DNA from 2 places in the Sphingomonas sp. LR59 genome. Region 2 is predicted to be linked to the other one. Evidence: riboswitches for the same ligand, from Rfam matches in the RefSeq annotation. Region 2 holds a riboswitch; the other holds the start of a gene.
The links. Region 2 has a riboswitch for fluoride ahead of QP164_RS14570 (voltage-gated chloride channel family protein). Riboswitches for the same ligand answer to the same signal wherever they lie in the genome.
Positions count from the first base shown of each region.

Region 1 (9,481 bases), 1.6 Mb from region 2:
CCAGCGGAGCAGGTGCATGACCCCGAAGATCGCCGCGGCAGCGGTGATCGCCAGCGCGTCGATCGACGCCGTATAGAACAGCGCGATGATAGCGACTGCGCCAAGATCATCGACGATCGCGACCGACATGAGGAATAGTTTCAGCGAGGCCGGCACGCGGTTGCCGAGCAGCGCCAGCACGCCCAACGCAAAGGCGATATCAGTCGCCGCGGGGATCGCCCATCCGCCGTACAAAGACGGGTCGGACCATGACACGAGCAGATAGATCAGCGCCGGGACAGCCATGCCGGCCGCGGCAGCTATGGCAGGCATCGTTCGGTCGGACCAGCGCGACAGCCGGCCTTCCAGAAACTCGCGCTTCAGTTCGAGACCCACGAGCAGGAAGAACAGCGCCATGAGGCCGTCGTTGATCCAACGGTGCGGCGTCATCGGGCCTAACCGGTCGGACAATGTCGGCCCCACCGCCATGTGCAGTACGTCGTGGTAAGCGTGCGTTCCGGGCAGGTTGGCCGCAATCATCGCCAGCGCCGCAGCGCCCATGAGCAGCGGGCCGCCAGCAGCCTCGCTGCGAAGGAAGGCAAAGCGCGCCTCGACACCTGTCTGATGATGAGCGGCCATGCGCAGTCCTGCCCTTTGCGGTATCGGCACCGCCGATGGGACGTGCGGATCAATGATGAGAAGTTGTCCGCACGGCACGTCGGAATGCTGATCGTTGTGGACGCTCTTTCGGTAGCAGGCCCGGTCGTTGTGAGAAAATCGGAAGTTACATTGCCGCTTATAGAGGTTGCCTATAAGGTTGGTGATGCCTCGCATTCAACAGTTGCGCTACCTCGTGGCCGTCGCCGACACGCTCAGCTTCAGCCGTGCGGCCGATCAGTGTCGTGTCACCCAGCCCACGCTCAGTATGCAGTTGAAGGAACTGGAAGGTCGCCTGAACACGCAACTCGTTGAACGCACGCGCGTACGCGTCGTGCTGACGCCGGTCGGCGCCGAGATCGCTCGCCGTGCGCGCTTCGTGCTTGCCGAAATCGAGGATATTCGGGAGATCGCGCGCCGTGACGATCCCGCGGCACTACAGGGAACGCTTCAAATGGGCGTTCTGCAGACGGTTGGCGGGTACGTCCTGTCGCTGGCAATGCCGGCGCTACGCGAGACATTCCCTGATTTGCGGATCGTCGTGCGCGAGGACAGGCTGGAAAGCCTGCCGGGGAAATTGTCGGATGGTACACATGACGTGCTCCTTCTGGCGCATGGACCCAGCCAGCCCGACTTCAGTTTCGTCCGGTTGATCCGGGAACCGCTGCACCTTGTCATGCCGAGCGACCACAGGCTTGCCCGATGCGAAGTCGTGCAGCCCGAGGATCTAGCCGGCGAGACAATCCTGGTCATGGACCGCTCACCACGGCTTCACGACCAGATCGCTTCGCTATGCAACGAGGTCGGCGCGATCGAAGTCGACGACTATGCCGGGACCACGCTCGACACGCTGCGTCTCATGGTGACGACCGGCATGGGCTTGTCGCTCCTCCCCGCACTGTATGTCCGGTCGGACGTGCTGCGCGAGAAGCTGATCGTCGCGCGACCGCTGGCGAGGCGGGCGCCAGTGCGCGACCTGACGATGATATGGCGTTCCTCGTCACCACGGGAAGCGACATATCGCCGTCTCGCCGAAGTTATCCAGCGGTGCGTGATGCCGTGGGAACAGCCGGACACCGGCGAACCGGCAACGATTTTTGGCGGTTAGGACTGGACGCAGCTATGGGCATACGATGCTATCCGGGAGAATAAGGGATGCGCGCGACGGCGCGACGCGCGCTGCGTCCGGGCCTCCCGCAGGGTGGCGTCGGGGGTGAGGCCGTCTGCGGGCACCTTGGGGACGGCGACGCGCTGCGACAGGTAGATGCCGTTATGCCCGGAGCAGAGGTAGGCGACGCAGCATGCGACCGCGATCGGCACCGCATAGGTGGCCCCGAACAGTTCGATGCCCATGAAGGTGCAGGCGAGCGGCGTATTGGCCGCACTCGCGAACAACGCGACGAAGCCGATCGCGGCGAACACGCCGGTCGGCACGCCGAACATGGGTGCCAGCGCATTGCCGAGCGCCGCGCCGATAAAGAACAGCGGCGTGACCTCGCCTCCCTTGAAGCCGGCGCTCAACGTGACGACCGTGAACAGCAGCTTCAGCGCCCAGCTCCACGGGTGCGTGTCGGGGCCGAAAAAGCTGAATAGCGTCAGGCCGTCAGGTGTTGCTGCGAGCGTGCCGAGGCCGAGATAGTCGCGTGTACCGAACAGATAAACGAGCGCGATGACAGCCAGCCCGCCGATCACGGGGCGCAGCGGGCCATAGGAGACGAGCCGCTTGAGCCACCCACCAAGGGCATGATTGGCTTCTGCAAACACCAGCCCGACCAGCCCGAACCCCACGCCGGAGATCCCGGCCTTGATGACGAGCACTGCGTCAACCGGCACCACTGCATCGATCCGGTAAATACCGTGATGGATACCCCAGACAAGGCAGGTCCAGTCGCCGACCAATGCCGCGACCAGACATGGCACCAGCGCGCGATATTCGACCCGCCCGATCGCCAGTACCTCCAGCGCGAACACCGCGCCCGCGATCGGCGTGCCGAACACCGCACCGAACCCGGCCGCGATGCCGCACATCAGCAGGATACGGGTGCCGTCCGCATCGAGGTTGAGCGCGCGACCGAAGCCGCTGGCGAGACTACCACCCAACTGTACCGCAGTGCCTTCGCGACCCGCGGACCCGCCGAACAGATGCGTCACCACCGTTCCGAAGAAGATCAGCGGTGCCATGCGTAGCGGCACCCCGCCCCCGGTTCATGTATCTGTTCGACGATGAGGTTGTTGCCGCCCTCCACCGAGCGTCCGGTCAGATGATAGAGTAGCCCGACGGCGAAGCCCCCGACCGGCAGCAGGTACAGCAGCCACGGGAAGGCGAAGCGCAACCGGGTGACCGCATCGAGGCTCCACAGGAATGCCCCGCAAAGCGTGCCGACGACCGCGGCCATAGGGATCAGGATCAGCGCCCAGCGCAGCACCGACATGGTATGGTCGTGCCGGTTGCGGACGAACGTCGCCAAATTGAGTTCGTCATAGAGATTGCGAAATGTTGCGCGCACGATTCCTCCTTGCTGCCTTGCGGCGCCTGGTAGGAATCATCGGCCCTTGCGAGGGCGGTTCGGCCAAATGGCCCGGCGGAAATCCATCGCCGTTGGTAGCTATATGTCGTTGCGATGCACCAAGGTCAAATGCACGTTTGAAAGGAGGTCATGACCGGATGGTTGGGCGGCACTATGAGGCTGTTGCGATGCTCGAAAGGTCGGTCGCGGTATCGATCACCACCCCAGCCTCTTTGCGCTCAGAATAGCGGTCGACAAGCTGCCTGGTGTGCGGTCGCAGCAGGATCGTGAAGCGCACCAGTTCCTCCATAACATCCACGATCCGATCGTAATAGCTGGACGGCTTCATCCGGCCGGCGTCGTCAAACTCGTTGAACGCCTTGGCTACGCTCGACTGGTTGGGGATCGTCACCATTCGCATCCACCGGCCGAGGACGCGCAGGGTATTCACGCTGTTGAATGACTGCGACCCCGCCGACACCTGCATGACGGCAAGCGTGCGGCCCTGCGTCGGGCGCATCCCACCCATCGACAGCGGCAGGTGATCGACTTGCAGCTTCATGATGCCGGTAATCTGACCATGCCGCTCGGGGCTGCACCACACGTGCCCCTCCGACCACATCGACAGTTCGCGCAGCTCGTGAACGGCTGGGTGATCGTCCCCCGTCACCTGATCGGGTAGCGGCAGCGTCGAGGGATCGAAGATCCGCGTTTCGCAGCCGAAGAATTGCAGCAGGCGAGCGGCTTCCTCGACGCAAAGCCGCGAGAAGGACCGTTCCCGCAGGGAGCCGTAGAGCAACAGGATGCGCGGAGGTGGATCGCCAGCACCTAGCCCAAGGGCAGGACGATCGAGCGCATAGCGCCGATCGAGCGCGGGTAGATTATCAGGATCGGAGAGAATGCGGAGCGGCATCAGGCGGTCCTTGGGCCAAGCAGAATGATACAGGTGCCGATCAGGCACAGTGCGGCTCCGCCCGCGTCCCAGCGATCGGGCCTTACCCCTTCGACAGCCCACAGCCAGATCAACGATGCGCAGATGTAGACGCCGCCATAGGCAGCATAGGCCCGCCCCGCTGCATCGCTATCCACGCGTGTCAGCAGCCAGGCGAACAGCATAAGCGAGACTATGCCCGGAGCCAGCCACAGGGGCGATTTGCCCAGTCGCATCCATGCCCAAAAGGCAAAGCAGCCCGCGATTTCCGCGAGTGCCGCGGCCAGATACACGAGCGTCGTCATACCATGCTGATCCTGATCGCGAGTGCCGCGAGTGTCACCAGCAGCACCGGGATCGTTAGTGTCGCACCAACCTTGAAGTAATAGCCCCAGCCAATCCGAATGCCCTTTTGCCCGAGGACATGCAGCCAGAGCAGCGTCGCGAGCGAGCCTATCGGTGTAATCTTCGGTCCAAGGTCGCACCCGATCACGTTGGCGTAGATCATCGCTTCCTTGATCGCGCCCGTAGCGTGCGTCGCGTCGATCGACAGCGCGCCTACCAGTACGGTCGGCATGTTGTTCATCACCGAGGAGAGCAGCGCGGCAATGATCCCGGTCCCGAACGCCGCGCCCCACACGCCGCCTTGCGCAGTGCGATCGAGCAGGCTGGCAAGGTGATCGGTCAGGCCAGCATTCCGCAGGCCGTAGACGACCAGGTACATGCCGAGCGAGAAAATCACGACCTGCCACGGCGCACCTGCCAGCACCTTGCGCGTCTGGATGACATGGCCGCGCGCGGCGATGACGAGCAGGAGGACCGCGCCAGTAGCGGCAACGGCGCTGACCGGCACGCCGAGGGGTTCGAGCAGAAAGAAGCCGGCGAGTAGCAGGGCGAGAACGACCCAGCCCGCCTTGAACGTGGCATGGTCGCGGATCGCATCACCGGGCGCGCGGAGCTGCGCCACATCGTAGCTCGCTGGTATGTCACGTCGGAAGAACAGCAGCAGCGCGACCAGCGTCGCCGCGATCGACGCCAGATCGACCGGCACCATTACCGAGGCATAATCGGCAAAGCCGATCCGGAAGAAGTCGGCCGACACGATATTGACGAGGTTGGAGACGATCAGCGGCAGACTGGCGGTATCGGCGATGAACCCCGCAGCCATCACGAACGCCAGCGTCGCCTTGTCCTTGTATCCCAGCGCGCGCAGCATCGCGATGACGATCGGCGTCAGGATCAGCGCCGCGCCATCATTGGCGAACAGCGCCGATACCGCCGCGCCGAGCAGGACGATCAGCACAAACAGCCTGCGACCATGCCCCCCGCCCCAGCGGGCAACGTGAAGCGCCGCCCATTCAAAGAATCCGGCTTCGTCGAGCAAAAGGCTGACGATGATGATCGCGACGAACGTCGCGGTCGCATTCCAGACGATCCCCCACACCACAGGTACGTCGGAGAGTGAGACGACCCCAACAAGCAGCGCGACCGCCGCGCCGCCCAGCGCGCTCCACCCAATGCCGAGGCCTTTGGGTTGCCAAATGACCAGGGCGATCGTGATGACGAAGATAGTGAGCGCGAGCAGCATCAGGCGATGCGCTGACCCGAGGCATCAACAATCTGTTCGCCGTCTTCCTTGGCAAACGCTTTCTGTTGCGGTTCGGGCAGCAGATCGAGAATTGCTTCCGACGGTCGGCACAGCTTCACGCCTAGCGGCGAGACGACCAGCGGCCGGTTAATGATGACCGGATGCGCCATCATCGCGTCCACCAGCGCTTCGTCGGACAGCGACGTGTCGCCCAGGCCCAGCTCCGCATAGGGCGTGCCCTTCTCACGCAGCAGATCGCGGGGCGTGATCCCCGCGCGATCGATCATCTCGACCAGCAACGCACGCGAGGGCGGCGTCTTCAGATATTCGACCACATGCGGCTCGATGCCGGTATTGCGGATCATCGCCAGCGTGTTGCGCGACGTGCCGCATTCGGGGTTGTGGTAGATCACGATATCGACGGCCACGGGGCGTCCTTTCAGCAGCAGGGGTGAGTTCGGCTAGAAGCGGCGCACACACGTCAGGCGAACCGGCGCAGCAGTCCTTGACCAGGAACAGGGTCAGTGCGCGCAGCCGGTCCAGATCGGCGCGGTATATGATCGACCGGCTATGCCGTTCGGAGCGCACGATGCCGGCCCGCGCGAGGATGCCGAGGTGCGCTGACATGGTGTTCTGCGGTACGTCGAGCTGGCGGGCGATTTCGCCCGCTGCCATGCCGTCCGGTTCGTGCCGCACCAAGAGGCGGAACACATCGAGGCGAGTAGCCTGTGCGAGCGCACCAAGTGCAGCGATAGCCGATTCATTTTCCATATATCCAGCATAGAGGATATGTTGAGCTTGGCTAGTTCGAGATTTCCGGAGCCAGCTTTCTCAATTCAGCATCCCTCGCGAGAAAGTCGGATCAGACAAGAACGCCCAATTGCGGACGACTATCGCCCACGTCCGGACGTTCGAGCTGAACATTCGACGCCCAACACCGGCCGTTTGTTAAGGCCGACGCTCGCTTAATTTGATCGATGAACGAAATGTTCGAAAGCTGTCACCAATTTGGACGGGGTAGCGTGCGTTTAATATCGTCCACCTTGGAGAGCACACGTATGAAGCTGCGGTGGGTCGTCCTGACCATTGTCTCAATGACTTTGCCTGCGGCCGCAGAAGCGACGGGAGGAAGCTGCTTCTTAGGCGTCAATGGCCATGCCTATCTCGACGGCACCTGTGATATAGATCTAGCCAAGGATGGCAGCTTTTCCATCTTCGCTCGCGCGCCTAATCGTTCGCGCTATTTTGCCTACGTCAACATCGATCCCGCGACGAGAAAGGCCGATGCAAGCTGGAACGGCGTCGCTGGGGAAAGTCATGCCCACGATCCGCTGGGGACTGTCACGCGTAAGGGAGGCTGTTGGATCAACGCGCATACTAAAGTGTGTGCATGGAAGCCTGGCACCCGCCCGGCTACGTTCTGAGGCAGCCTTTGACAGCCTGGCTGTACAACTCACCCCGACGCTAAACGTCCGGTCTCGCCAGTCAATCCGCTAAAAGCGGCCGGTCCGCTAACCTTTCCATCTCGGACATTCCCGAAACTCGATCGAAAGGGAACCTGCTCGCTAGAGCCGCTTTTGCAGGAAGATAAGCTTTTGGCCGACAGGATGGTCGTCCAGCGTGCCGAACACCTCAAACCCCAGCTTCTCATAAAAGCCGCGGGCTTGGAACTCATGGGTGTCCAGCCAAATTCCGACACAGCCGTTGGCTCGGGCGATCCCTTCCGCCTCGCTCATCAGCGCCTTGCCATAGCTTCCGCCTCGATACTGCTCCGGGACGGCCAGAAGCTCTACAAAGAGCCAATCGTAAACGCACTTGCCCCATAAGCCGCCCACATGATCACCACGCTCATCGGTCAGCATTATCGCCACAGGGCGGATGCGCGGATCGCCCGCTTGACGGATGTTGTAGGCGCGCAGTGGCGCACTTATTGCCTCGCGGTCCGTCTCGGAGGGGCTGTCGGGGATAGTGATTCGTAGCGTCATCGAAGAAGCGTATCTGAACCCCGTTCTGCGACATAGTACCTCCTCGCACACGAACCAAAGCGGGAGACGGTCGCCAGCCGGTCGCGCTGACGGCCACCCAATGTTGCCAGCTTCCCAAATACTGTTGCCGTTGCCTGTCCGAAATTGCCGTTTGAAGATGGTAAGCTGGAAAGGAGGTGTTGAACGAATGGTCGCTTTCGAGAGATCAAACTCCCCATTTTAGCGGCTGTGTCCGGGCGTTTTGGACCGCCCTTATTTCCCGATCGGGGGCCTGCTCGGGAAAGCCACATGCGGCCCGTCAGACACCCAGATCCTCCAAGGCTGTCTCGACGGCTGCCATAACGTCCGCACTGACGCGCATGATAGGTAGCGGCGGATCGCCGACCGAAAGGGAGAGCCGGTCAGCGACAACGTACATCACCCGCAGACTGCCATGCGCTTTGAACAACGCCCATAAGGGGGCGAAAGCAGCGTCGATCGCGGCCACCTCGGCGGCATCGTCCTGCTGCGCTGCGCGGGTCATCCGCAGCGACGGTTCAGGCAAGAGGCCCGCAACGACGCTAAACCAAGCGTCGCAACCTGCGAGCAGTGACGGGGCGGCGCCCCAATCGCCGCTGTAGCCAATCGCGAATTTTGGGGTGTTGAAGCGCGGAGCCGCGCCAGCTCGCCGGCATAGTCGTCATCCGCTGGCAGCGGCATCTTGATCCCGGCGATGCCGGGCATTGCCGCCAGCTCGCAGATCAGCGCGTCGGAGAAGCTGAAATTGGTCGTGCCGGGATTGTTGTAGATGCAAAGCGGGAGCGCCGTGGCACCGGCGACGGCGCGGTAATGGGCCGCAGCTTCGTTATCGGTCAGGGTGGCATAGGACATGGGCGCGAGCAGCAGGCCGCATACCCCGGCCCGCTCCGCATCGACGGCAAGCTGGATTGCCCAGCTTGTCCGCAACGCGCCGATACCGACGACCAGCGGCACCCGCCCGCCCGTCGCCTCCACCGCCGCAGCCACGGCCCGGCCGCGCTGGATGCGATCAAGGTAGGCGTAGATGCCGGTGCTGCCGAGCAGTCCGATAGAGTCCACACCGGCCGCCACCAGGCGCTCGACCAGCACGCCGATCGCCGTGGTGTCGACGATCCCATTGGGATCTGCGGGAGTAAGCGGGAAAGCCGACAGGCCGGTGAACAGCGTGGACATGAGTGAGCCTTTTGGTTCAGCAGGCGGTGAAGAGCTTCGGGCCGGCGCTGGTAAACACCATGGCGAGCCTTCCTTCGATCCAGCGGCGCGCGCAGGCGTAGCCGCACACCATCGGCTCGGTAGAGAACACAGGCTCATACAGCCGCCACGCGGGCGCTGCAAAGAAGCTAGCGGAAGTTCGGAGCATTCAACAAGGCTTGATGCCTCTGTCCAGTACCGGGAAACCCCGGCGTGGGGTTTCCCGGCAGCCCGTTCGTCGTCAGCGCATTTCAGGGTCCATTCTATGCGTTGATCGTCATTCCGAGGCCGATGACTTCTTACCGAGCGATCCCGATCAATGCTGTCGCTGTGTAGCCACTCGCGACACTACCGGTAAATGTTGGCGTCTGCTGCGCGAGCTGCGCGGCCGTATTATCACCAAACACGTTGTCAGTGCTGAGTGACAGACCTGCAAAGATACCTTTTGCACTTGGATATGTCGTTGTGTCAGCGAAGACAGTGTTGCAAATCGCTGCTGGCATACAAAGCTGCGAGGTCAAGATAGAGTATTTTCCGCTGAGTGCATTCGAGAGCGACGAGAAAACCTCGAAATGATAATGCGGCCACCGACCGTCATAGGCAGGCGGAAAATAGGTGGTGAAGG
Region 1 is NZ_JASPFL010000001.1:1,536,059-1,545,539, reverse strand. Features, by position in the region: gene nhaA (Na+/H+ antiporter NhaA) at 1-618, opposite strand, end outside; gene QP164_RS06990 (hydrogen peroxide-inducible genes activator) at 803-1,744, shown strand; partial or broken gene QP164_RS06985 (voltage-gated chloride channel family protein) at 1,741-3,143, opposite strand; fluoride riboswitch at 3,167-3,243, opposite strand; gene arsH (arsenical resistance protein ArsH) at 3,316-4,056, opposite strand; gene QP164_RS06975 (YnfA family protein) at 4,056-4,379, opposite strand; gene QP164_RS06970 (arsenic transporter) at 4,376-5,662, opposite strand; gene arsC (arsenate reductase (glutaredoxin)) at 5,662-6,090, opposite strand; partial or broken gene QP164_RS06960 (ArsR/SmtB family transcription factor) at 6,110-6,433, opposite strand; gene QP164_RS06955 (hypothetical protein) at 6,721-7,086, shown strand; gene QP164_RS06950 (GNAT family N-acetyltransferase) at 7,228-7,647, opposite strand; gene QP164_RS06945 (hypothetical protein) at 7,946-8,170, opposite strand; gene QP164_RS06940 (dihydrodipicolinate synthase family protein) at 8,167-8,838, opposite strand; gene QP164_RS06935 (hypothetical protein) at 8,855-9,025, opposite strand; gene QP164_RS06930 (dioxygenase family protein) at 9,156-9,481, opposite strand, start outside.
Region 1: it holds a riboswitch for fluoride, as region 2 does, so the genes downstream of both, QP164_RS06985 (voltage-gated chloride channel family protein) here and QP164_RS14570 (voltage-gated chloride channel family protein) in region 2, are expected to answer to the same signal.

Region 2 (9,481 bases):
CTGCTCCCGCAAACGGGCATGCACGTCCGGCTGGCCTTCAAGGTAAGCGTCGACCAGACGCTGCCGCTCGGGCGACAGCCTGCCATCGATCCACGCGGCCAGATCGTCTTCTCCGATCGGGCTGGTCATCGAATACTCCTTAATCGTGGCCGTTCATCCTCCTGGAGGAGCGTCGCCAGACGGTCGCGCCCCCGCGATATGCGCGACATCACCGTTCCCAGCGGCACGCCGACGACGGCAGCGACTTCCCCATATGACAGACCTTCGACGGAAATGAGGAGCAGCACCGTCCGCTGCTCCTCGGGCAACGCATCAAGTGCGCGCAACAGGTCTCGGTGGTGCAGGCCTGCGTCCTGATCGGCCGGGTGGCCGAGCGCAGCGTCGTCCACGAGGTGGAGCGGAACCGCCGTACCTCGCCGGCTATGCTGCCGCTGATGGTCGACCAACAGATTGTGCAGGATCGCATAGATCCAGGGGCGAACCTCCGTCCCGCGTCGTTGCCGCCAGCGCCCGACCGCGCGCTCAAGGCAATCCTGCACCACGTCATCCGCCATCGCCCGATCGCGCAACCACGACCGGGCATAACGGCGCAGACCGGGGACCAGGGGCTCGATCGCGGCGGCAAGCGGGTCCATCTCAGTCGCGCTGCACCTGCACGATGCGGCCCGGTGCGCCATTCACTACCTCGGCGACCGCCAGAAAGCGCCGGGGGCCGCTGCACTGCCCTGAACGATCTGCCGGATCGGACCCGATGCGTTGACGATCGCCGCACCTGCCGGATTGCTCATGAAGTTCGCAAGCGGCTCTACCGCACCGCTGCCGTCCGCGTTGGCGGTGAGCACGAGCATATAAGGCTTCTTGGGCTGCAAACCGGTAACGGCACTCTGCACGACCTGAATGATGCCCTGGTCGAAGAGGGTAATGCTGCTTGCCGCACCATTGCCTCCAACTGGCCCCATGTTCAGATGCACCGCCTTGCCTGCCGTACCGAGCGGTTGGAGATTGTCGGTGCCGGGGCCTGTCGGAATAGCGTTCGGCACATAGGCGATCGCCTGCGGTGCCTGTCCGACCGGCACGGTGGCAACGACCTTGTTGCCGGCGGTGTCGATCGCGGCAAGTTCATCGGCATTCTCCAGCCCGACATAGATGCGCCGGCCGTCGCCCGATGGCCAGACGCCGTGCGGCATCTTGCCGACCGGGATGGTAGCGACAAGCGCGAAGTCGGACGTGCGGAACACCTTCACCGCGTTTTCCCCGCCCACCGTGACATAGGCGAACTGTCCCCTGACCGTGCGGGCGAAGTTGACGTGATTGGTGATCGGTCCGGTATCCAGCACCTTGAGGATCGCGAAAGGCGGCCTGGCATCGAATGCGACCGTCTTGCCGATGTCCTTCAGCGTGAACCACACCTGCTTGCCGTCCGGCGTCGCGGCGATGTTGGGACAGAACGGACTCGGCTGCGCCACCTGTCCGACCTGCGCGTGGGTCGAGACATCGAACACGGCCAGCACCGGATTGAACGAGGAACAGACATAGCCGTATCGGCCATCGGGAGAGAAGATCGTCATGCCCGGACCACCGGGCGTCTTGATGCGACCGGTCTCCTTGTACGTCGTGGGGTCGAGCACGGCGATGTAATCCTCGCCGCGTACCGTAACCCACACCTCCTTGCCGTCCGGCGTGAAGAACGCCTCATGCGGGCTGCGCCCGACATAGGTCGTGTGCTTGACGGTGTTGGTGGCGGTGTCGATCCACGACACGGCGTTGGATCCGATCGACACGACCGCCAGTGTTTTCCCGTCCGGCGAGAAGCCGAGGCCGTGAACCAGCACCTGCCCCTTGTAGAGCGGGGAAAAATTCATCGGCTGCGGATCGCCGAGCTTGATGACGCCGAGCAACCTGTTGTCGGCCGGGTCCGTCACCGACACCGTGTTGGAGAATTGTTCGGATGCATAGACGCGGTCGCGGTGGCTGACAGGCACGTCCTTGGCGTTCCACGGCGCCTGCTGGGCCATGGCAATGCCCGGTGCGGCGCTCATCAGCAAGGCGGCCGAGCGCAGGAAGGTCGGGATCATGTCAGTGCTCCATATGGCTGTGGTGGTCGCCGCCCTGCGTCGGGGCTGGCGTCGAAGGGGTAGCGGCTGACCGATCGCCAACTTCATGGCGGCGATCTCCTGCTGCTGATCGATGATGATCTCCTGCGCAATGCGCTTGAGCTGCTCGTTATGGCCGTAGCGCAGCTCTGCCACCGCCATATCAATGGCGCCCTGGTGATGCGGAAGCATCATTGCGACGAAGTCGCGGTCGACGTCGCCGGACGGCTTGACCATCATGCCCGCCATCATCCGGTCCATCGCGGCAGATACCATGCTGGCGTAGCCATCGGCGGGGGCGGCCGCGACTGCGCCGGTGAGCATGGCCGAAGCAGTCAGACCCAGCATCCAATTTCGTCTACGCATAAGCCTCCGGCGCATCAGTCTCGAAAGCGTAGACGACGCCCGTCGGGGTTTATTCCATGGGTGCAGTCATTTTATCGATCTTCACCAAGACATATGGTCCCTTCGCAACCCTGCGGTTGGTTGACCAGGTCGCCGTCGGACATCATATGCTCGGGCACGGCGATGGATTTCCGCCGGGCCATTCGGCCGAACCGCCCTCGCAAGGGCCGATGATTCCTACCAAGCGCCGCAAGGCAGCAAGGAGGAATCGTGCGCGCGACATTTCGCAATCTCTACGACCAGTTCAACATGGCAGCGTTCATTCGCGATCGCCGCACCCATGCCATGTCGGTGCTGCGGTGGGCTTTGATCCTGGTCCCGATGGCCGCAACGGTGGGAACGCTCTGCGCGGCCTTCTTGTGGAGCCTCGATGCCGTGACCCGGCTTCGCTTTGCCTTTCCCTGGCTGCTCTACCTGCTGCCGATCGGCGGGTTCATGGTCGGACTGCTCTACCACCTGACAGGGCGCTCGGTCGAAGGCGGTAACAACCTCATCGTCGAGCAAATCCATGAACCGGGGGGCGGTGTGCCGCTGCGCATGGCCCCGCTCATCTTCTTCGGCACGGTCGTGACGCACCTGTTCGGGGGATCGGCGGGGCGTGAAGGCACCGCCGTGCAATTGGGCGGCAGCCTTTCCAGCGGCTTCGGCCGCGCACTCAAGCTGGATGCGGAAGCGACACGCATCCTGCTGATGACCGGAATCGCGGCGGGCTTTGGCGCGGTCTTCGGGACGCCGATCGCGGGCGCGGTCTTCGCGCTGGAGGTCCTGGCGATCGGCCGGGTCGAGTATCGTGCGCTAGTACCATGCTTGGTCGCGGCACTGGTGGGTGACTGGACCTGTCTTTCCTGGGGCATTCATCACGGCGCCTACCATGTCGATGCGATGGTGCCGGTCGACGCGTCGCTCGTCTCAAAAGCCAGCCTCGCGGGCGTCGTATTCGGATTGGTCGGGCTGGCCTTTGCAGAGGCCAACCATGCGCTCGGCGGATGGCTGAAGCGCGTGATACCCTATGGCCCACTACGACCCGTTATCGGTGGTTTGGCCGTGATCGCGCTGGTCTGGCTATTTGGCACGCAAGATTATCTCGGCCTAGGCACGCTGGCGGCAACGCCGGGTGGCCTGACCATTGCCAGCTTCTTCGGCTCCAATACGTACCCGTGGAGCTGGGCGCTGAAGCTGCTTTTCACCGTCGTCACCCTAAGTGCCGGCTTCAAAGGCGGGGAGGTGACCCCGCTGTTCTTCATCGGCGCGGCGCTCGGCAATGCGCTCGCGCCCGTATTTGGAGTGCCGACGGGGGTGTTCGCGGCGATCGGCTTCGTCGCGCTGTTCGCGGGTGCAGCCAACACGCCGCTTGCCTGCACCTTCATGGGGATCGAATTGTTTGGCGCGACCTATGCCGTGCCGATCGCAGTCGCGTGCTTCGTCGCCTACCTCTGCTCAGGCCACAACGGCATCTACCTGTCGCAGCGCGTCGCTGTACCAAAGGTACCTGCCGCACACCTCACACCCGACGCGACCCTGCGCGATGCCCGCACGCACCGCGCTTCTCGCCGGCGCACGCGCGCCTGATCCTGTTTCCTGTCGAAAGCCCGTCATGCCCAACCGTTTCACTGTCCATCACCGCGAAGTCGGGATGCTGCGCATCTATCTAAAACCGTCCGACAAGATCGGCCCGCGTCGCTTCTGGGGGCAAAGCCGCTCTATCGTGAGCTGATTCGCACCGCGAAGGCGGACTGCATCATCAACGCCGTCGCGCAAAATACCCATTACGGCTTCAGCAATCACGAATCGATCCGGGAGAACGGCTCGGAAATTGCCGATCCGCATCTGACGATCTGTGTCGAACTGGTCGGCGATCACGATCAGCTCGACCTTTTCTGTCGCCGGCATGGAGATCTGCTCGGCGACAAGGTGATCGTCTACAAACGACTGGAGCATTGGACTATCACGCGCAAAACTGAGCTAACCAGAGCCTGATTGGCGTTCCCGTAAAGGAACGGCCAGTGAGACGACCATGTCGACGGCTCAGTCGATCCGCTCCCATTAGGCCCGTTTTCCCAAAACCCGTTCCCGAAACCGTTTTCCCAAAATGGCTTGGTCGACATGGAGTTAAGGGAATGGGGGAATGTCCGATCGAAGTCGGGCGCCCACCAAGACCTGGCGGGCAGTTACCGGAAGTCACGGGCAGGGAGCGGTCCTGCGAGTCACTCGTGCGTGGAACGGCGAGTCATATCGACTGGAGCCAACAGTTCAACGCGCAAAGGCGATCGTCGCCTGACGAGCGATAAGCTGCCAGCCCCCGTACGCTTCGCCCAGATGTCCGTGAATGGCCGCGTGACCTGCTTGCCTGCACCTGGTCCATTGATCGGGATCATCGTGTCGTATCCCATGACGATCGTCACCTCGGGTTTCTCGCCGACGAAGGTGATGTGCTTTCGAAAGTCCCGGTAGTCGAGGAAATCACGCTCCATCACCGCGATGACCTCCTCACGTTGTAGGACCGTGTTGTTTGGCGAGTTCACCACGAAGTCATCAGCCCAGACCGTCCTGACGCCATTTGCATCGTGCGCCATCATCGCTTTGCCCAGCCGCCCGTAGGCTTGGCCGATCTCTGGCGGCATTTGAACGCCAGGAGCAAGCTGTGCGTACACAGGTGTTGCGGCAACAAGAGCCAAAAGCGGTGCGGCGATCCTGTACATCATGTCTTCTCCGATGCGCTTTTCCCATATTGGCTCTGCTAGGGGGCATCGCAACAGAACTGAACACGCTGGCGGGCGGTTAGTCGATCCAGATGGCCCCACCCATGCTACGCTCTGCGTTGTGGGCGGCGATCGCGGCGCGGATGACGGCGGCGGCGTCCGCCTTCGATAGCGGCCGGTCCTTGCGCGAGCGCAGCAGGCGTTCGGGGCCCCTCTCCGCACCGGCCTTGTAGATGGGCTGCACCTTGCCGATGCGGTTGCCCAGGACGCGCGAGAGCCGGCGTCGGATCGTCGACGCAGGGGACGTTTGCCCGATCGCCCCCGCAGCGCCCGGATCGGAACCGATCATGCGCTCGTCGATCTCAAGGGTCTTCAGATCTGATCGACCGCGCGCGAGCGCGATCAGTGCGGCGTCAGTGGCGGCATCGGAACGCATCGAGGCCCCGACTATCGCGGCGTCGTAGGCGCGAACGACGAGCGCGACCGAGGGCGTGACGAGGTCGTCGCCGTCGAGCACGGGGAGCCGGATCCAGCAACGGCCGACGACGACCACGCCGCATCCGGCGGGATCGACCTGCATCTGCCGCGCCGCGATCATCATCTTCCAGACCGTCGTCGCCTTGGGCGCGGCCAGACCCCGCGCCTCACAGGCGGCTGCGACCGCCGCGGTCGCCTGGGCGATGGTCGCGGTCGGGCTCAGCCCTGCGATGGCGGCCTCGGCGGTCGCCTTCACCTCCGCGTCGAGCTGCCGCGGGCCGACCGGACGCGGCTTGCCCTTCGACCGTCCCGATTGGGCCACGCTGTCGGCGGACGGCTGGGACCGCCATGCGCGTACCAGCGCCTTGAATTGGTTGATGCTGAGGTCGAGCATCGCGGCGTGACGTCGCACATCGTTGTCGTCGGGTGCGGCGAGCGCGACGAACGACCTCACTACGGCGATCCGCCGACGGACCTCGACACGACGCATGGGGTCGACACCGGAGAGATCGATGTCGCCGTCGTCCGACGCGGGGGCGGTGCGGCCGAATGGTCATCCGTTGCAGACACGGCGATGCCGCCCGCGATCTCGGGTTCTACCATCTTTTCCACTCCAATCGTGATGTCGGATGCGTCGTCGCATCGGCGCGGTAGGCCGCGGCCGCAGGTCCGGCCTGATGGCTCTCGGTCTCTCCGTCGGCTTGGCGGACTAGGCGGCGCCTATGCGGATGCCGGCATCCGCCGCATTCCGGCGTCGTGGACGCTCAGATTGCGGATCGATCGCCCGCCGGTTGGCGGCCGTCGTGACGCCAAGCCGGGCACAGGCCCTAGACGGAGCCTGCCGGTAGCCGTTCGGGACGCTCAGCCAAGCGTGGTTCTTAAATCATGTGCCCATTCAACGAAGCATGGCCCGGCGGGTGGGAGACCGCGTCAGTCGTCCCGGTTACAGGCCGGGCACGATCAATGGATGTGGTCTGCACGGTCGAGATTCTGGTCGCACGTCGGGATCGCCCGATCAGCGAATGGTAGTGACCACAGGTCGGAGGCGCTCGGCAACGGATCGTCAACGGATGCGCTTTACGCCCGTCTCGATTCCACCACCGGGGACCAGCCCTTGAAGACCGATATCCACACCGCGCATGAGTTTCGCGGCGACCTCTATCGCGAAGGTGAAGAGAGGGCCGACCTGCTGAAGCGCATCAAGGCGCATCTGGCGGAGACGTTCCCGGGCATGAAGGCGACGATGCGCTTTGGCGGTGATTGGTATCACTCCAGCCTGACCGTCTCAATCTTGGGCTACTCCACAGCCGACCTGTCGGTTCGGGAGGAAGGCTCCGCCGCGCGGCGCCTCATCGATGCCGAACTCAAACGGTTCACGCGCCACGACTGGGAGCCGCATTACGGACTTCGCAACGTGTCGCTCTACACCAGCACCCAGATCGATCCGTCACTGCACGCGGCGGCGTTGCAGGATGCACCATCGCTGCAACCGCGGCTTAGTTTCGCAGAATTCACGCGGCAGGCTCGTCCAGGCGACGTGTTGGAACACATCGCCGGCGTTCTGCCCCATCAGGGCGCCCGTGTGGAGATCGTGGCGATCTCGTCGCGACGCCTGACCACACGCGCAGCTGACGGCGCCGAGAATGGTGATGCCCGGCGAACGCCGATCCAGGGCGGGGCATGCTTCCAAAGCGACGGGGAGACCGTCTGCTTCCGTCACAGCGGCTTCGCGTCGGTCGGCGGCTACAGCCACATGCGCTGGCTGCGGGCAGCCTGATCGACGGTAGGTCTTTCGCCATCGCACGGGAGACGGCGGCCGCCGACCTCACCGACGATGGTCGACAATGGGGTGACGGTGCGATGTGCAGGACGATCTTGACGGCGGGGCGGCTGGACATGCCGGAAGAGCTCGGTCCTCGCGGCGAAGTCCAGAGGTTCGTGAATCTAGGTGAGCGCAGCCGCGTCGTGGCGCGTCGCTGGGGCCGAGGCGGACTCGGGATCGAGTGGATGGACATGACGCTCGGCGTCACGTCGAAGTCGACCGATACCAGGATGACGTACGTGGCCATCGACCGGGCGGAGATGCTCCGTGGGTTCGCCGATGATCTGGCGACGCGGCTCTGCGCGATCCCGATGTTCGGCTGTCGCTGGCTGACGGGCGGTCCGTGGACGAAGGTCGCCCCGGGCTGGGCGCTCGGCTTCTTCGACGACGACCATGGGTTCCTCATCGCCGCGGCGGTGGACGCCGGGGGCCGCGGCCCGTGGTCGCTGACTGGCCGAAGGCGCGCGAGTGGCTGATGTCGGAGAAATGGGAGCAGATGAGGTTGCTGCGCGCCGCAGGAGATCGGTCTATGATGGACGCATGATCTCCATTCCAGTCGATCCGGTCCTCGAGACGCAGGTTGCCGAGGTGCTCGGCCGGGCGGGCCTGACCACCGAGGCGGCCGTCCGCATGTTGTTCGTCCACTTGGCCAAGCATGGATCGATGCCGGCGGGGCTGATCCCCATGCGGGTCGTGCCATCGTCCACCGCCGCGGCTACCGACACGATGATGCGCACTGGACGCAACCGCGAAGACTGATGAGCGTCGCCGAATGTGAAGGTTTTGACACCTCGATCATGCGGCACCTGGATGGTGCCAACGTCGTCGTCCTTCTGGACGATGGTGGTCTTGAGGTATTCCACGGGCTCGACCTCGCAATCGAGGAAGGCCGTGAAGAGGCGTTGCCCGAGGTGGATGACGGACCGCGGGCGTCCGAGCTGCGCTACTACTGCATTGTCCGCCCCCGCGCGACGCCCGAACCCGACGTCTGGATCGGCTCAGGCGCGGTCGTCACGATCATCGGCATGGCTTCGGGCGGCGCCACGGTCACCATGGCAGGTCGAGGGATGTACGACCGAATTGGCGATGGCGCGTTTCAGATCGAGTTCGAATCGTCGCCTGCGATGACGACATGGAGAGCGTTGTGGTCGCCAGACGCCGAATAGGGTTGGGTGAGGAGACCGGCGGGCGTAGCGACGCACCGGGGTGTCAGACGCCATGCTAGTCGGAGGAGTGGAAGCCGTGACTGCGTGGTCCGAACTGCTGGACGGCCTTGTCGAGAACGTCGCGGCGGCGCGTGAACGGCTGCTGAGGTCGGCACCGCACTACGTGTATGTCCTGTGCCGCGCTGACGGCACGCCGTTCTACGTCGGCAAGGGTGTGCGGCACCGGTGCTTCTACCACGAGGCGGAGGCCCGGAACACCGACCGCCTGACGCACAAGCTGAATCTGCTTCGGGCGATGCACCGCCGTGGTGAGGCGGTGGGTTACTGCATCGATAGCTCGTACCCGACCGAGCAGGAGGCACATGCGCGCGAGCGACACCTCATCGCGCTGTTCGGTCGGCACGACCAGCGCCGGGGTCCGCTGACGAACCAGACGGATGGTGGTGAAGGTGCATCGAACCCGTCTGAGGAGTCGCGCGAGCGTCGGCGGCAGTCGCTGTGGGGCGAGGCCGAGGACGAGGAACGGCGCGCGGCGAACCTCTGGTTCCGAACGCTGTGTGAGGTCAAGTCGGTGCCGGTCAAGCCGCTAAGCCGGTTCAAGCCGGAGCGGCTCCATGCGAACCGGACGGACTTCGCCATGAGTCCGCGTCAGGCGTCGGCGCTCGCCGCGTCGGCGGTCGCGAACCACGTGCTGCTTCAGCCCGGGGCGCTCGTCCCCCGCCTCATGAGCGTGGACGGCATCGCAATGGCAATCGAGAATGGCGTCGGCCGCGACATCCTGTCCAGCGGCATGGCGACGGTTGCCGATCCGACGGTCGG
Region 2 is NZ_JASPFL010000001.1:3,119,205-3,128,685, reverse strand. Features, by position in the region: gene QP164_RS14585 (anti-sigma factor family protein) at 1-129, opposite strand, end outside; gene QP164_RS14580 (RNA polymerase sigma factor) at 126-635, opposite strand; gene QP164_RS14575 (DUF305 domain-containing protein) at 681-2,441, opposite strand; fluoride riboswitch at 2,609-2,685, shown strand; gene QP164_RS14570 (voltage-gated chloride channel family protein) at 2,709-4,067, shown strand; gene QP164_RS14565 (DUF190 domain-containing protein) at 4,077-4,475, shown strand; gene QP164_RS14560 (nuclear transport factor 2 family protein) at 4,703-5,197, opposite strand; gene QP164_RS14555 (hypothetical protein) at 5,277-6,128, opposite strand; gene QP164_RS14550 (hypothetical protein) at 6,789-7,451, shown strand; gene QP164_RS14545 (hypothetical protein) at 7,535-7,972, shown strand; gene QP164_RS14540 (hypothetical protein) at 8,037-8,255, shown strand; gene QP164_RS14535 (hypothetical protein) at 8,255-8,662, shown strand; gene QP164_RS14530 (GIY-YIG nuclease family protein) at 8,739-9,481, shown strand, end outside.